2 regions of the Actinomadura sp. NTSP31 genome follow, and region 2 is predicted to be linked to the other one. Evidence: riboswitches for the same ligand, from Rfam matches in the RefSeq annotation. Region 2 holds a riboswitch; the other holds the start of a gene.
What was found. A riboswitch is a leader RNA that binds a small molecule or an ion and turns the genes downstream of it on or off. The one in region 2 is predicted to bind cobalamin.
Positions count from the first base shown of each region.

Region 1: linked by a shared signal. The riboswitch ahead of bluB (5,6-dimethylbenzimidazole synthase) and the one ahead of ACA514_RS31900 (ribonucleoside-diphosphate reductase subunit alpha) in region 2 are both predicted to bind cobalamin.

Region 1 is NZ_JBGNUT010000006.1:139,993-147,321, forward strand. It holds gene ACA514_RS12515 (hypothetical protein) at 1-1,082, opposite strand, end outside; gene ACA514_RS12520 (RNA polymerase sigma factor) at 1,075-1,674, opposite strand; gene ACA514_RS12525 (hypothetical protein) at 1,787-2,419, opposite strand; gene bluB (5,6-dimethylbenzimidazole synthase) at 2,464-3,078, opposite strand; cobalamin riboswitch at 3,112-3,304, opposite strand; gene ACA514_RS12535 (DUF4260 family protein) at 3,332-3,751, opposite strand; gene ACA514_RS12540 (DUF4240 domain-containing protein) at 3,843-4,412, opposite strand; gene ACA514_RS12545 (hypothetical protein) at 4,559-6,010, shown strand; gene ACA514_RS12550 (class I SAM-dependent methyltransferase) at 6,034-6,708, opposite strand; gene ACA514_RS12555 (MarR family transcriptional regulator) at 6,846-7,292, shown strand; gene ACA514_RS12560 (acyl-CoA dehydrogenase family protein) at 7,318-7,329, opposite strand, start outside.
Region 2 is NZ_JBGNUT010000022.1:104,652-111,980, reverse strand. It holds gene ACA514_RS31915 (aldo/keto reductase) at 1-618, shown strand, start outside; gene ACA514_RS31910 (hypothetical protein) at 670-966, opposite strand; gene ACA514_RS31905 (ribonucleotide-diphosphate reductase subunit beta) at 1,026-2,024, opposite strand; gene ACA514_RS31900 (ribonucleoside-diphosphate reductase subunit alpha) at 2,024-4,306, opposite strand; cobalamin riboswitch at 4,400-4,627, opposite strand; gene ACA514_RS31895 (hypothetical protein) at 4,735-5,346, shown strand; gene ACA514_RS31890 (YcnI family protein) at 5,423-6,136, shown strand; gene ACA514_RS31885 (copper resistance protein CopC) at 6,133-6,684, shown strand; gene ACA514_RS31880 (group II truncated hemoglobin) at 6,759-7,329, shown strand, end outside.

The DNA.
Region 1 (7,329 bases), on a different contig from region 2:
TCGGCGGTCTTGACGATCTCGAAGAACTGGCGGGTGCCGGGGCGCAGGCCCGCGTTCTTGGCGCCGGGGGTCACGATGATGCCCTGGCTGGCGGTGAGCCGTCCGGTCGCGGGGTCGATGAGGAGCTGCCACTCGATCGTGCCGTAGTCGCGGGTGGTCTGCCGCATCGCGACGCCCCGGCCCGGGTTTCCGGCGGCGTCCGTGCCGTTGATGGTCCTGACGTCGCGGAGTCCGGCGAGCATCCGGTAGGTCGCGATCCGCACCCGGTCGGTGACGACGCGGTCGACCAGCAGGATGGGGGCGGCCGTGAACAGGTAGAGGTCCGGGTCGCGCAACGGCGTGTGGTCGAACTTGGTCGCGTAGTTCAGGATCCACGCGCGCAGCCTGGACGGATTCGCGGGGAGCCGGCGCTCGTCGCGGGTGTCGAAGTCGAGTTCGGCGCCCTCCTGCTTGAACGGGCCGCGTTCTTCGTCGGGTCCGGGGAGGTGGAGGTCCTGTGCGTCGGGACGCAGATCCGCATCCCAGGCCTTCTCGTCGGCCGGCGTGACGGGGCGGACGTCGACGTCATCGCCGTCCCAGCTCGTCCCGGTCGTCGTCTGGTCTGTCCGGGGGAGCGTCCCGAACTCCTTCGCCGACTTGGCGCCGAGGCTGTAGGAGTCTCGCGTGAGTTGCACGGTGTAGTGGGCGCCGGGGTGAAAGGGAGATGACGCCACGACCGATTCGCCCACCACGCGGTGCACGTACCAAAGCCGTCCGTCGGAGGCGTGCTGTGTCTTCGCGTCCGCGGCGGAGAGCAGGAACGTGGACGCGGGGCCGTTCTGGTCGGCCAGCGGCTCGGGGTGGTAGAGCGGACGCGTCTCCCACCGGTAGGCCGTCCAGGAGACGCCGGCGAGGACGCAGGCGGTGGCGGCTGCGACGAGCGCCGTCATCCGCCTGGAGCGGGGGAGCGGCGCGACGCGGCGGCCCCGGGGGCGGGGCCCGGTGGCTTCGGCCAGCAGGCGGCGGCGGGCCGACCGGGTGGTCTCGGAGGACGGGGGCCGCTCCGCGACGTGCAGCTGATCGATGAGGCTCAGATCATCCACGGTCGTCCTCCTCGTGGCCCGATGCGTGCAGCGCCGCGCGGACCTGCCGGCGGGCGCGGCTCAGCCGCGAGCAGACCGTGCCGTAGGCGATCCCGAGGGCCTCGGCGACCTCCGGATAGCTGAGGTCGGCCAGCGCCACCAGGAGCAGGACGTCGCGGTCGCCGTGCCGCAGCCCGGCCAGGGCCGGGCTCAGGCCGAGGCTCGCTGCCGCCACCGCCGAGGTCACGCTGCTCTCGTGGCTCTCCACGGCGTCGGCGGTGTGCAGCCGCGCCATCGCCCGGTAGCGGCGCAGCTCGTCGCGGCGGTGACGGCTGATCAACCGGGTCGCGATGCCGTAAAGCCAGGGCCGCGCCGACGCGTGCGCCGTGTCGAACGCCGCGCGGCGCCGGAAGGCGATCAGGAAGGTCTCGGCCGCGATGTCGTCCGCGGCGTCCGCGCCGAGCCGCCGGTCCACGTAGCGGTGGATCTGCGCGTAGTGCCGGTCGAAGAGGTCCGCGAACCGTTCGGGGTTCCGCCGCGCCGCGGTGATGACGTCGGCGTCGGACGGCTCCGGGTCGGCGGATCTGCTCGTCTCAGAGGGGGCGCCCGTCACGGCTGGTCCCGCGGTGCTGGGGGAGTGGCCATGGGGGACCCTTCTGGCGGCGTGGAGGGTGGTCACGTCCTTGATTGCCCGGAACCGCCCCGTCCCTTCTCGCGGCGGCCGGTCAGGGGGCGGCGGGCGAGCGTCCGACGGCGTCCTGTGCGTGGACGGTCGTGAGCACCGTGCCGGCCAGCTCCGGTACGGACCGGCCGGTTCCCGTGTCGATGCGAGCGAGTCCCAGCCTGTCGACGGCGTCCAGCATGAGCGTCTGGTAGCGCTCGGTACGGGCGAGGAACCGGTCCATCAAGTGTCGTTCCTCGGGTGTGGCCTCCGCGTAGTGGCCCAATGCGTGTACGCGGGCGCGCAAGACGGCGGGGTCGGCGGTGAACCACACGGCGGCCGTGTGCGGGACGGCCAGTTCCGCGACGCGCGCCGGCCAGAGCGCCGACCCCTCCAGGACGAGTCCGCGGCCGGGCCCCGCCGCGTGATCCGTGACGATCTCCGCGATGCGGGGCCACAGCCTTTCGTAATGGTCGAGGACGGACCTGATCAGCTCATCGGTCGTGAGCGTCGCGTAATGGTCGGCGACGTGCGGTGGGACCTCGCGCTCCGGGGTCCGCCAGGGCCGTCCGGGGTGGCGCGCCAGGTAGTCCGTCGACCTGTGCTCGAATCCGAGCTCGTCCGCCACGGCGGCCGCGATGGTCGACTTTCCGGTGTTGGACGTCCCTCCGATCAGCACCACCCGTACTTCGCCCATGGCGGCGACCTTACTGTCCGGGGCCGACTATTCGGATGCCGCGTTCACCAGCGGTCGTGGTGGAGGGCGGCGTCCAGGGGACGGCGCCGGCGCCAGCCGTGCCGTTCGAGATCGGGGACGGTCTCCAGGTGCGTGACCGGGCCCAGGCACAACCAGGCGACAGGCCGGATGCCTTCCGGTATGCCGAGGAGGTTGCGCAGGTGCGGCTCCCGGTAGAACGACACCCAGCCGACGCCCAGGCCCTCGGCCGTGGCCGCCAGCCAGAGGTTCTGGATGGCCAGGCACACCGAGTACAGGCCCGCGTCGGCGATCGCGTGCCGTCCGAGCACCGCCGGACCGCCGCGCTCGGCGTCGTAGGTGACCACGACCGACAGGCTCGATTCGAGCACCCCGTCGATCTTGATGCGGGCGAAGCGTTCGGCGGCGTCGCCGGTGAGGTCGGCGGCGAAGGCGTCGCGCTCGGACTGGACGTGGTCGTGGAAGGCGCGCCGGACGTCCGGGTCGCGGACGACGACGAAGTCCCAGGGCTGTGAGAGGCCGACACTGGGGGCGGCATGCGCCGCCGTGAGGACCCGGTCGAGGACGTCCGCCGGGATCGGCGCCCCGGTGAACTCGCCGCGCACGTCGCGGCGGCGGTGGATGACGTCGTAGAGGTTCATGGGCAGGCTCCCGCTGCGGTCGGGCCGCCGGGACGGCGGCCGTCGGAGCGAGGCCGGTCTTCGGACTCCCGGATCGACGCCCGTCCGCCCGCCTTCCCGGCCTGGCGGCCAGTGGCCGCGCTCGCGCGCGTGGGCGGCAGCTCCCCGGTCACCGCGGCGGGCCCGTGCCGGATTCGCACCGGCTTCCCGATTCTCCCCGAGGGGCACCTCGCGTCAGTTCATGCCGCGAAGATCATACCGGTGGGGAGCCCGGTCAGCGGCGCTGGAAGCCGTCCTTGGTGCGCAGGCCGTAGCCGACGGCGCGGTCGATCGAGATGTGCGCGAGCCAGCCGCAGAGACCGGCGAAGATCGGGGCCCACGTGATCGGCGCGACGGTGTAGAGCGCCATCAGCGCGAGGGGGATCAGCGCGCGGTGCGCGGTGTTGTAGTAGGGGACGGCGCGCGCCGGAAGCTGCCCGCGTTCGACGGTGTGCGCGTCGCGCGCCCCGGCCAGGAACGTCAGGTCGGGCGCGATGAAGAACGCCACCGCGACCAGCGCCGCGAGCCAGCCGTGGTTGACGCCTTCGAGAACGGCGAACGCGCTCCAGAACAGCGCGTTCGCCGCCCAGGCGGCGCGGCGGGCGATGAGCGGGACGGAGTGCTTGCGGACGGTCGGGACGGTGACGCTGCTCATGGCCTGCGGCCCTCCTGCTCGGCTAATGGCGTTAGCTACAAGCTAAAGCTAATTCCATTAGCTGTCAAGCTACTGTTAGTTGAGGCCCCGCTCAGCGGAAGAGGGCGGCGAGGCGGGGGAGCCGCAGCCGGGTCTCGGCGTCGTCCTCGACGTCCCAGCCCTCGCCCGCCGGGCGCTCGGGCCGCCGCATCGCGTCCAGGGCCCGCTCGAACGCCGCGTCGAACGACGCCGTCTCGCCCAGAGCGCGCTCGTACGCCTCTTTGGCGGCGTAGTGGAGGCCCTCCGCGCCGATCCAGCCACGGCCCTCCCGGCCCATGCGCACCACCGTGGACACGCCGGCCAGAGAGTCGGGATCGCCGACCGCCCGGGTGAACACCTCGCGCCCCAGCAACGCGAGCCCGGCGCGGAAGTCCATGAAGCCGTCGTCGCCGCAGCCGCCCTCGATCAGGTAGGCGGCGTTCCAGAGCGGCCGCCGGTACGCCGAGTCGAGCAGCCGCGTCAGCAGGACGTCGAACGCGACGATCGCGGGGCCGTCCAGGCCGGACAGCCGGGCGGTCACGAGATCGACCAGCGGGTCGTCGGGTGAGTCGCGGTCGTCGGCGCGCTCGCCGGCCTCGGCCCGCGCGGCCCCGATCAACGCCCACCAGGCGTTCTCGTCCATCCAGTCCTCCACCCGTTCCGGCTCCGCTCTGCGCGACCAATCTCGCGCACGGGTCCGACACTCCGGGCCGCGGGACGGGACCGGCACGCGGCGGGCTTTCCGGAAACGTCTCGGCGGGAGTGCTCATTCACTAGGGTCCTGGGGCCATGTCCCATTGGAGCCAGCGCACGCAGATGCGGTTATGGATCGTCGCCGTCGCCATTACCGCAGAACCGATGGTGAGGGGCGTCGTCACCTCACTGTTCAGCGTGAGGAAGGGCGCACAGGGCTACCTCAGTGTCATCGCTTCCGATGCCTGCCAGGGATGGTCGCACCAGGCCGAACTCTGGTCAGTTCCGGGATACAGGCTTTTGCACGGCTGGCCGATCCTGGTCGTCCTTCCGGCCTTCCTCCTGTGGCTGGTGGTCCGGCGGCGGTTCGTCGGATGGGCGACGGCGGCGGTGCTCGCTTTCGTGACATTGGCCGAGCCGGCCCTCTTCGGCTACGACGTGGCGCGTTGGGGGGAGCAATGCGTTCGTTTGTGGTTGCCGATGGGCGGCTGGGGAGCCGCGCGCTGGGCGTACGGCGCGGTGCCCCTGGTCCTCATTCTCGTTTCGACCTATCGCCCCGGCTTTCGAGCGCCTCGCCCCGGTCCTCGGGCGCCTCGCCTGGTCGGCGGGACGCTCTTCGCCGGGCTCGTCCTCTGCGTCGCCGCCGACCAGGAGGCGCCGCCCCGCTACGCAGGGAGCGAGGCCGAATGCAGGCATGTCGAGCGCGCCAACATGTCAGGAACGGCGCCGTTCACGCAGGTCATGGCGGCATTATCGCAGCGTGAAAGGGAGATCGCCTTCCTCTGCTCCGTTCGTGGCTACCTCCTGGGGTACGGCGGCGGATTTCCGCGTGGCGACCGGCTCACCGACGGCGAGCAGATCGAGATCGGGCGGCGCGCGTGCCGCGGCGAACCGTTGACCAGGGGAATGCTGCGAGGGACCGTCCCGCCGGCGATTCAGCAGATGGCTTACCTGTGCCCGGCGACGGCGGACGAACGGCGAGCGGCCCAGAAGCGCTCAATGGCGGCCCTCGACACGCAGTACAAGCAGAACAAGGCGAAGGCATTGGCGACCTGCCGGCACGGCATTCCTGCGGGTTTCCATCCCGTCCGGCAGGCCACGCGGGTCATCGATGGCGGGGAGAGCAGCAGCTACCTGATCGGCGACGAGGGGAGCTCCGGTGAATCATTCGAGGCAGCCGTCAATGACGGCCTGGTTGCGAGCGGCGACCGAGAAGCCACCGTCGTCACCGGAACCGAGAGCTGGCTGTGCGTGACCGTCCGCGCCTACAAGAAGGCGCCGCCTCTCGCGCTCAAGGGCTGGGAACGCGTCACCGAAGTGGGATTCGACAGCCCGAACGGACGCGCATTGCTGTCGGCGATGGACGGGCCCTTGCCCTTCCCGGCCGTGACCGTCGCCGGTCCGGGGCACTACCGGCTCCGCGTGTACGTGCGCGGCCGTCAGGCGCCCGAGACCCTGATGGACGAGCCTCCCAACGAGCGGCATCTTCTCGTCGTCTTCCCCGGAAAGGGGACGAAGCCGAAGACCTACAAGAACGCCGAGTGCTGAGCGCTGAGGCCGGGCCGCAGGTGTCAGAGGGGGCGGGCGGTGAACCAGCCGCGGTCGTCGTCCAGGAAGCGGTCGAGGCGCAGGCCCGCCGCCTCCAGCACGGCGGGGAGCTCGTCGTCGCCGAGCCGCCGGGACGTGAACGAGTGGGTCCAGTGCCGCTCGCCCATCCGGTACTCGATCGTCGCCGCGACGAGCCCGGGCGCCGGGCGCTCGACGTCCGTCATGCGGTACTGGACGCCGTCGCGGGCCCATTCGCGCGGGGCCGCCTCGTCGTGCCAGCGCGGCGTCTCGCGCTGCACGACGACCACGCCGTCCGGCCGGACGTGCCGCCCGCAGGCGGCGAGGAGGGCTTCCCGGTCGCCGTAGTTGACCAGGTACGACATCAGCAGCACGCAGCCGAACCGGTCCGGCAGGTCCAGGTCCTGGATCGGGGAGCACACGGTGCGCGCGCCCTCGATCCGGGCGAGCATCGCGGCGGAGTCGTCCACCGCCGTCACCGGGTGGCCGAAGTCGAGCAGGGGGCGGGTGACCCGCCCGGCGCCCGCGCCCAGCTCCAGGATCGGCGTGCCGGCCCGGATCGCGGTATGGACGAGCGCCGCGCTCGCGATGTCCGGCGGGAGCGCGGCGTAGAACTCGACCGCCGATCCGTCCTGTGCGATCTCGCCGGGGCCCGTTCCGGCCGTTCCCGTTCCCGCCATAGCGTCGCCTCCTTGCGCTGCCATGATCGACATGGTCGGTGCGCCGTCCCGCCGCCGTCAAGACGCGCGGACAGGCCCGCACGGCGAATTCGACAGGCTGAACTGGGCAGTTTGCCTGATTAACCTAGGATGGCGTCATGGACGACACCGCGCAGGCCATCTCGCCGTCGGCCGCCCGCGCCGCCCGTGAGGTCCGCATCGTGTTCAGCCGGCTGCGCCGCAGGCTGCGGGAGATCGGCGGCGGCCACGACCTCACCCCGTCGCAGACGGCGGTGCTCAGCCGGCTGCTCAAGGACGGCGCGGCCACCGCCAGCGGGCTGGCGGCGGCCGAGCGGGTCCGTCCGCAGTCCATGGCCGCCACGATCGCCGCGCTGGAGGAGCGCGGGCTGATCCGCCGCGACCCCGACCCGCAGGACGGCCGCCGGCAGCTGGTCACGCCCAGCGACGCGGGCCGCGAGTGGGTCGAGGGGTCCCGGCAGGCCCGGGACGAATGGCTGAGCCGCGCCCTTCAGGACCGCTGCACCGAAGAGGAGCGCCAGACGGTCCTGAAGGCGTTCGCCGTCCTCGACCGCCTGGTCGAGTGACCGCGCGGCGGAGCGTCCGCCCGGGTCAGGAAGGCGG
Region 2 (7,329 bases):
CTGCACCGCCTCGACCCGACGACCCCGATCGAGGAGACGGCCGGGGCGCTGGCCGAGCTGGTCGAGGCGGGGAAGATCGGCGGCTACGGGCTGTCGGAGGTGTCCGCGCGGACGCTGCGGCGCGCCCACGCCGTCCACCCCGTGACGGCGCTGCAGACCGAGTACTCGCCGTTCCAGCGGGCGCCGGAGGCCGAGCTGATCCCGGCGTGCGCGGAGCTGGGGATCGCGTTCGTCGCCTACAGCCCGCTCGGGCGCGGCCTGCTGGGCGGCCAGGTCCGCAGGTTCGACGATCTCGAGAAGGGCGACTGGCGGCGCGGCAATCCCCGTTTCCAGGCGGGGAACGTGGAGCGCAACGCCTCGCTGGCCGACCGGGTCGCGACGCTCGCCGCCGAGCAGGGCGTCGCGCCGGCGCAGCTGGTGCTGGCGTGGTCGATCCACCGGGGCGCCCTGCCGATCCCGGGGACCCGCAGGGCCGCGAACGCCCGCGCCAACGCCGCGGCCGGCGACCTCACGCTGGACGCCGCCGTCTTCGCGCGGCTGGAGGAGATCGTCCCGCCGGACGCGGTCGCGGGCGCGCAGGGCAACGAGGCGTACCTGGCCAACCTCGACACCGCGTGACCCGCGCGGAACGGCCCTCCCCGGCATCCCGGGGAGGGCCGTCCGTGCACGTCAGCGGCGAGGGCCGCCGCGCAGGCGGGACAGGAGGTTGCGGGCCTTCTCCTGGTTGCGCGGATCGTTGATGAGCCGCTCCGCCTTCGCGCGCGCCTTCTGGGCCTGCGGGCTGCGGGCCAGCTGTTCGGCCTTGGCCCGCGCCTTCTGCCCCTGCGGGCCGTGAGCGAACTGCTCCGCCTTCGTGCGCGCTTTCTGAGCCTGGGGGCTATGAGCGAATTGCTCCGCCTTCGCCCGGGCCTTCTGTCCCTGCGGTCCCCGGACGAACTTCATGATCCGGTCGATGAGAGAAGCCACGTTCTTCCTCCTCGGCCTAGCTTCACCCTGTTCAACGAGTACCCGGGCCGGAAAGTTCGTCAGAACGCCTCGTCGAACGCGACGCTGCCCTCCACGCCGATCTGGTAGGCCGAGACGCGGCGCTCGAAGAAGTTCGACAGCTCCTGGACGTCCTGCAGCTCCATGAACGCGAACGGGTTGACCGTCCCGTAGCGGGCGGGCAGGCCGAGCCGGACGAGGCGCTGGTCCGCGACGTACTCCAGGTAGGCGCGCATGTCGTCCGCGCTCATCCCGGGCAGGCCGTCGCCGCACAGGTCGCGGGCGAAGGCCAGCTCCGCCTCGACCGCCTCCTCCAGCATGGAGGTGACCTGCGCGGTCATCTCCGCGTCGAACAGACCGGGTTCTTCGGCCCGGACGGTGTCGACGACGGAGAACGCGAACTCCATATGCATCGACTCGTCTCGGAACACCCAGTTCGTCCCGGACGCGAGGGCGTTCAGCAGGCCGCGGGAGCGCAGCCAGTAGACGTAGGCGAACGCGCCGTAGAAGAACAGCCCCTCGATGCAGGCGGCGAAGCAGATCAGGTTGAGCAGGAACGCGCGCCGGTCGGCGGCGGTGCGCAGCTCGTCGAGCGAACCGAGCGCGTCGATCCACCGGAAGCAGAACCGCGCCTTCGCCCGGATGGACGGGATGTGCTCGATCGCCGCGAACGCGCGGGCCCGCTCGTCCTGGTCGGGCAGGTAGGTGTCGAGGAGGGTCAGGTAGAACTGGACGTGCACGGCCTCCTCGAACAGCTGCCGCGACAGGTAGAGGCGGGCCTCCGGCGCGTTGACGTGCTTGTAGAGGTTGAGGACGAGGTTGTTCGCCACGATCGAGTCGCCGGTGGCGAAGAACGCGACCAGCCGGTTGACCAGGTGCAGTTCGGCCGGCGTGAGCCGGGCGAGGTCGGGCAGGTCGGAGGCGAGGTCGATCTCCTCGACGGTCCAGGTGTTGCGGATCGCGGCGCGGTAGCGCTCGTAGAAGTCGGGGTAGCGCATGGGCCGCAGGGTCAGGTCCATGCCGGGGTCGAGCAGCGGCATTATTGGCAGGCCTCGCAGGTCTCGGGGTTCTCCAGGGAGCAGACCGCCGCGGCGACGGTCGTCTGCGCGATCCGCGTGGCGGGGCGCGAGCGCAGGTAGTAGGTGGTCTTGAGGCCGCTGCGCCACGCGTAGGCGTACATCGAGGAGAGCTTCCCGATCGTCGGGGTCTCCATGAACAGGTTCAGCGACTGGGACTGGTCGATGTACGGGGTGCGGGCGGCGGCGAGGTCGATGAGGGCCTTCTGCGGCAGTTCCCAGGCCGTCCGGTAGAGGCCGAGCATCTCCTCCGGCAGGTCGATCAGGCCCTGGATCGAGCCGTTGGCGCGCTTGATCGCCTCGCGGACGGCGTCGTTCCACAGCCCGAGCGACTTGAGGTCCTCGACGAGGTACCCGTTGATCTGCAGGAACTCGCCGGACAGCGTCTCGCGCTTGAACAGGTTGGACACCTGCGGCTCGATGCACTCGTAGCAGCCGGCGATGGACGCGATCGTGGCGGTCGGCGCGATCGCGATGAGCAGCGAGTTGCGCAGGCCGACGTCGGCGATCCGGGCGCGGAGAGCGTCCCATTCGGCCGGACGCGTCGGCGCGGCGTCCGGGAAGTGGTCGAGGTGGAGCCGCCCGCGCGCGGTGCGGGTCTCGGCGTAGGCCGGGAGCGGGCCGTGGGCCTCCGCGAGATCGGCGGACGCGGCGTAGGCGGCGAGCGCGATCTCCTCGGCGATCAGGGTCGACAGCTCGCGCGCCTCGGCGGAGTCGAACGGCAACCGCAGCGTGAAGAACACGTCCGCCAGCCCCATCACCCCGAGGCCGACGGGACGCCATTTGCGGTTGGCCGTTTCCGCTTCGGGCGTCGGATAGAAGCCGCGGTCGATCGTGCGGTCCAGGAACCGGACGGCGGTGCGGACGGTCGCGCGGAGCCGGTCCCAGTCCATCCCGGACGGCGAGACGTGCGCGGCCAGGTTCACCGACCCGAGGTTGCACACGGCCGCCTCGCTGTCGCCCGTGACCTCCAGGATCTCCGTGCACAGGTTGGACAGGTGGACGGTCCGGCCCGGCTCGGCGGTCTGGTTGCAGGCCCGGTTCGCGGCGTCCTTGAAGGTCATCCACCCGTTGCCGGTCTCCGCCAACGTGCGCAGCATCCGCCCGTACAGCTTGCGGGCCGGGACCTGCCGGACGTACCGGCCCTCCTTTTCGGCCGCCCGGTACGCGGCGTCGAAGGCGTCGCCCCACAGGTCCGTCAGCTCCGGGACCTCCTTCGGGTCGAACAGCGACCATGTCCCGTCGGCCTCGACGCGGCGCATGAACTCGTCCGGGATCCAGTTCGCCAGGTTCAGGTTGTGGGTGCGGCGCGCGTCCTCGCCGGTGTTGTCGCGCAGTTCGAGGAACTCCTCGACGTCGGCGTGCCACGGCTCCAGGTACACGCACGCGGCGCCCTTGCGGCGGCCGCCCTGGTTGACGGCGGCGACGGACGCGTCGAGCGTGCGCAGCCACGGGACGATCCCGTTGGAGTGCCCGTTCGTCCCCCGGATCAGCGATCCGCGCGAGCGGACCCGCGTCCAGGAGATCCCGATCCCGCCCGCGTACTTGCTGAGCCGCGCGACCTGCCCGTACCGCTCGTAGATCGCCTCCAGCTCGTCGCGCGGCGAGTCCAGCAGGAAGCAGGACGACAGCTGCGGGCGGCGGGCCGCGGAGTTGAACAGCGTCGGCGAGCTGGGCAGGTACGACAGCGTGCTGAGCAGCCCGTACAGCTCCGCCGCCTCGTCCACATTCTCGGACAGGCCCACGGCGACCCGCAGGAAGAAGTGCTGCGGGCGCTCCAGGACGAGCCGCGTGCGCGGATGCCGCAGCAGGTAGCGGTCGTAGAGGGTGCGGAGGCCGAAGTACCCGAACCGGTCGTCCGCGTCCTCGTCGATCAGGGCGTCCAGGGCCGCGGCGTTGGCGGCGACGAACGCGGCGGGGCCGTCGGCCAGCAGGCCCTCGGCGTGCGCGGCGGCGACGGACCCGGCGAACGTCCGGACCCCGGCTTCGGCGGCCTCGTCGCGGATACCGGCGGCCAGCAGCCGCGCGGCGACCCGGGAGTACCCCGGCTCCACCGCGACGAGCGCGGCGGCCTCCCGGGTCGCCAGGTCCCGCAGGCCGGCGGCGCTCGCGCCCGCGCCGCCCCGGACCGCGCCGAGCACCCGTTCCGGCGCGGTCCCCTCGATGCCGGCGCAGGCCGCCGCGACCTCGGCGGCGATCCCCCCGGTGGTGGCCGCCTCCGCCGGAGCCCGCATGGTGACTGTCACGTTCTCTCCCTCGTGAGCCGGCCTCGCGAGGGCGTGCGAACGGGCGCGACGGCATGCTGCCGCGCACCGTCCCCCGGCTCACCCGCGAAGCCTCGGACGTACGGCGTGCATGGCAGGTCTTCGGACTCGCGGGCGCCCGCGCCTCCTGCCGGAGACGCGACCTACTGGCCGTCGCTTCCCGATCCGGTCGCCCGGTTCAGTGCCTGTGACGGCGGTCGTTCCCGCTCACCGCTGCGGGGCAGTCCCGGACTTTCACCGGGTTCCCTCTTGCGACGCCCCCGCCGCGAGCGGCGGGGGCGAACCAGCACGGGGTTGAACCCTACATCTTGTTGATCCTCATTGCGCAACCCCAACATGTAGGGCGCGTCGGGGCCGGTTTCCGGGGTCGGATGCGGCCGGCCGGACGGAGGTGGGACGATGTCCCCGTCATGTCCCCGCGTCCCCGGCAGCCGGTCTTCCGCACCGCGCGCGCGGTCGTCTTCGCGACCGTCTGCGTGTCGTTGGCGACCCTCGGCCATGCCCTGGCGTCGCACGAGCCGGTACCGGGCTGGGCGGTGCTCGCCGGGTTCGGCGCGGTGCTGGCGGTCACGCTGGCGCTCGCGGGCCACGAGCGGTCCCTCCCGACGATCACGGGCGGGCTGCTCGGCGGGCAGTTCGCGCTGCACGCGCTGTTCTCGGGCGCGACCGACGGCATGCGCCACTGCGAGGCCGCCGTCCAGGCCGGGCACGGCGCGGCGATGCCGGTGCACGGCCCCGGCACGTCGATGACGCTCGCGCACTGCGCGGCCGCCGTGGTCGCGGCGTGGTGGCTGCGGCGCGGCGAGCGGGCCGCGTGGTCGCTCGCGCGGCGCCTGGCGTCCGCCGCCGACCGCCCGATCCGGCTGCTGCTCGCGCTGCTGCTCATCGAACCCGCGGAGCGTCCGGTCCGTACCCCGGTGGTGCCGGTGGCGGCCGGTGCCATGGCCACGGGACGTGCGCTCCGGCACCAGGTCGTCCGGCGGGGACCCCCGCCGCGTTCGAGGGCGCTCGCTCACCTCTGAGCGGAGCGCCGTACGTCACCGGACGCCGAACCCGGCGTGTCCGGCCCGATCCGTACGACTCGAACGGAGTTCCGTCTTGACCTCCCTCTCCCACGCCCGCCGGCTGGGCGCGGTCGCCTCGCTGGCCGGCCTCGGCGTCATCGCGCTCGCCACCGCCGCGTCCGCGCACGTCACCGTCAACCCCAAGACCGCCGAGCAGGGCTCCTACGCCAAGATCTCGTTCCGGGTGCCGAACGAGGAGGACAACGCCGACACCACCAAGCTCGTCGTGAACCTGCCCGCCGACCACCCGGTCTCGTCGGTGTCGGTCCGTCCCGTCCCGGGCTGGACGGCGAAGGTCGTGGAGTCCAAGCTCCCGGCGCCGGTCAAGACCGAGGGCGGCGAGCTGACCAAGGCCGTCACGCAGATCACCTGGTCCGGCGGGAAGATCGAGCCCGGCCAGTTCGAGGAGTTCGACGTCTCGCTCGGCCCGCTGCCGGCCGACACCGACACGATGACCTTCAAGGCCGACCAGACCTACTCCAACGGCGAGGTCGTCAAGTGGGAGCAGGACCCGGGCGACGGCTCGAACGAGCCCGAGCACCCGGCGCCCACGCTGAAGCTCACCCCGAAGGGCGCCACCGGCACCGCGACCGCCGGCCTCACCGCGCAGTCGAAGCCCGCCGCCAAGGCCGACGCGAGCTCCGACGACGGCACCGCGCGCGTGCTCGGCGGCGTCGGCATCGGCGTCGGGGTGATCGGCATCGCGGTCGGCGGCTACGGCCTGGCCCGCGCGCGGAGCCGGGCGTGACCCGGGCCGTCCGGCGCGCCGCCGCCGGGATCGCCGCCGCCGGCGCCGCGCTCGCCCTGACCGCGTCCCCCGCCTCCGCGCACACCTCGCTCACCGGGGCCAGCCCGGGGCAGGGCGCGACGGTCGCGCCGCCCGCGCAGGTCGTCCTGACCTACGGGGACCCGGTGCAGCTGCCGCAGGTGGTGATCACCGACGCCAGGGGCGGGCGGCACGAGTCGGGCGCGCCGCAGGCGGTGGACAACAAGGTCACCGAGGCGGTGAAGGGCACGCTGCCGAACGGGGTCTACACGGTCGGCTGGCGCGTGGTGTCGCCGGACGGCCACCCCATCAGCGGAACGTACAAGTTCACCGTCACCGGATCGGCGGGCGCGGCACCGGCACCGGCGGCCTCGGCGTCGGCCTCGGCCTCGGCTTCCAATGCCTCCGGGCGGGCCTCGGACGGCTCGTCCGGCTGGCTGTGGATCGGCCTGATCGCCGCCGTCGTGGTGGTCGCGGGCGGCGGGTTCGCCTGGTACCGGCGCTCGTCGGGAGCCGCCGGGGAAAAATGATCATGGGGCTTCCGGTCGGGTGATTACAGGATTACATTGATGACCCGACCGGAAGCCCACGCCTTGGGGGTTCGATGATCGTCGAGTACATCCGCTACCGGATCGACCACGCGAAGGCGGAGGAGTTCGAGGCCGCCTACGCCCGCGCCGCCGTCCCCCTCTCCGCCGCACCGCAGTGCGTCGACTACGAACTGTCCCGCTGCGTGGACGAGCCCGAGTGCTACGTCCTGCGGATCTGCTGGACGTCCGCCGAGGACCACTCGCAGAGCTTCCGCTCCGGAGAGCACTTCCCCACCTTCTTCGCCGAGATCAAGCCGTACGTCCAGCAGATCGAGGAGATGCGGCACTACGAGCGGACGCCCGTACGCGGCGCCGGCTCCTCCGTCCCGACGATGTACGACTGGGCCGGCGGCACGGAGGCGCTGGAGAACCTCACCAAGGTCTTCTACGACAAGGTCCTCAAGGACGAGCTGCTCATCCCGCTGTTCGAGCACATGCCCCCGGACCACCCCACCTGGGTCGCGGCCTGGCTGAGCGAGGTGTTCCGCGGCCCCGACCGCTACAGCCGGGAGCGCGGCGGCTACCACCACATGGTCCGCCAGCACCTCGGCAAGGCGATCACCGAGCCGCAGCGCCGCCGCTGGG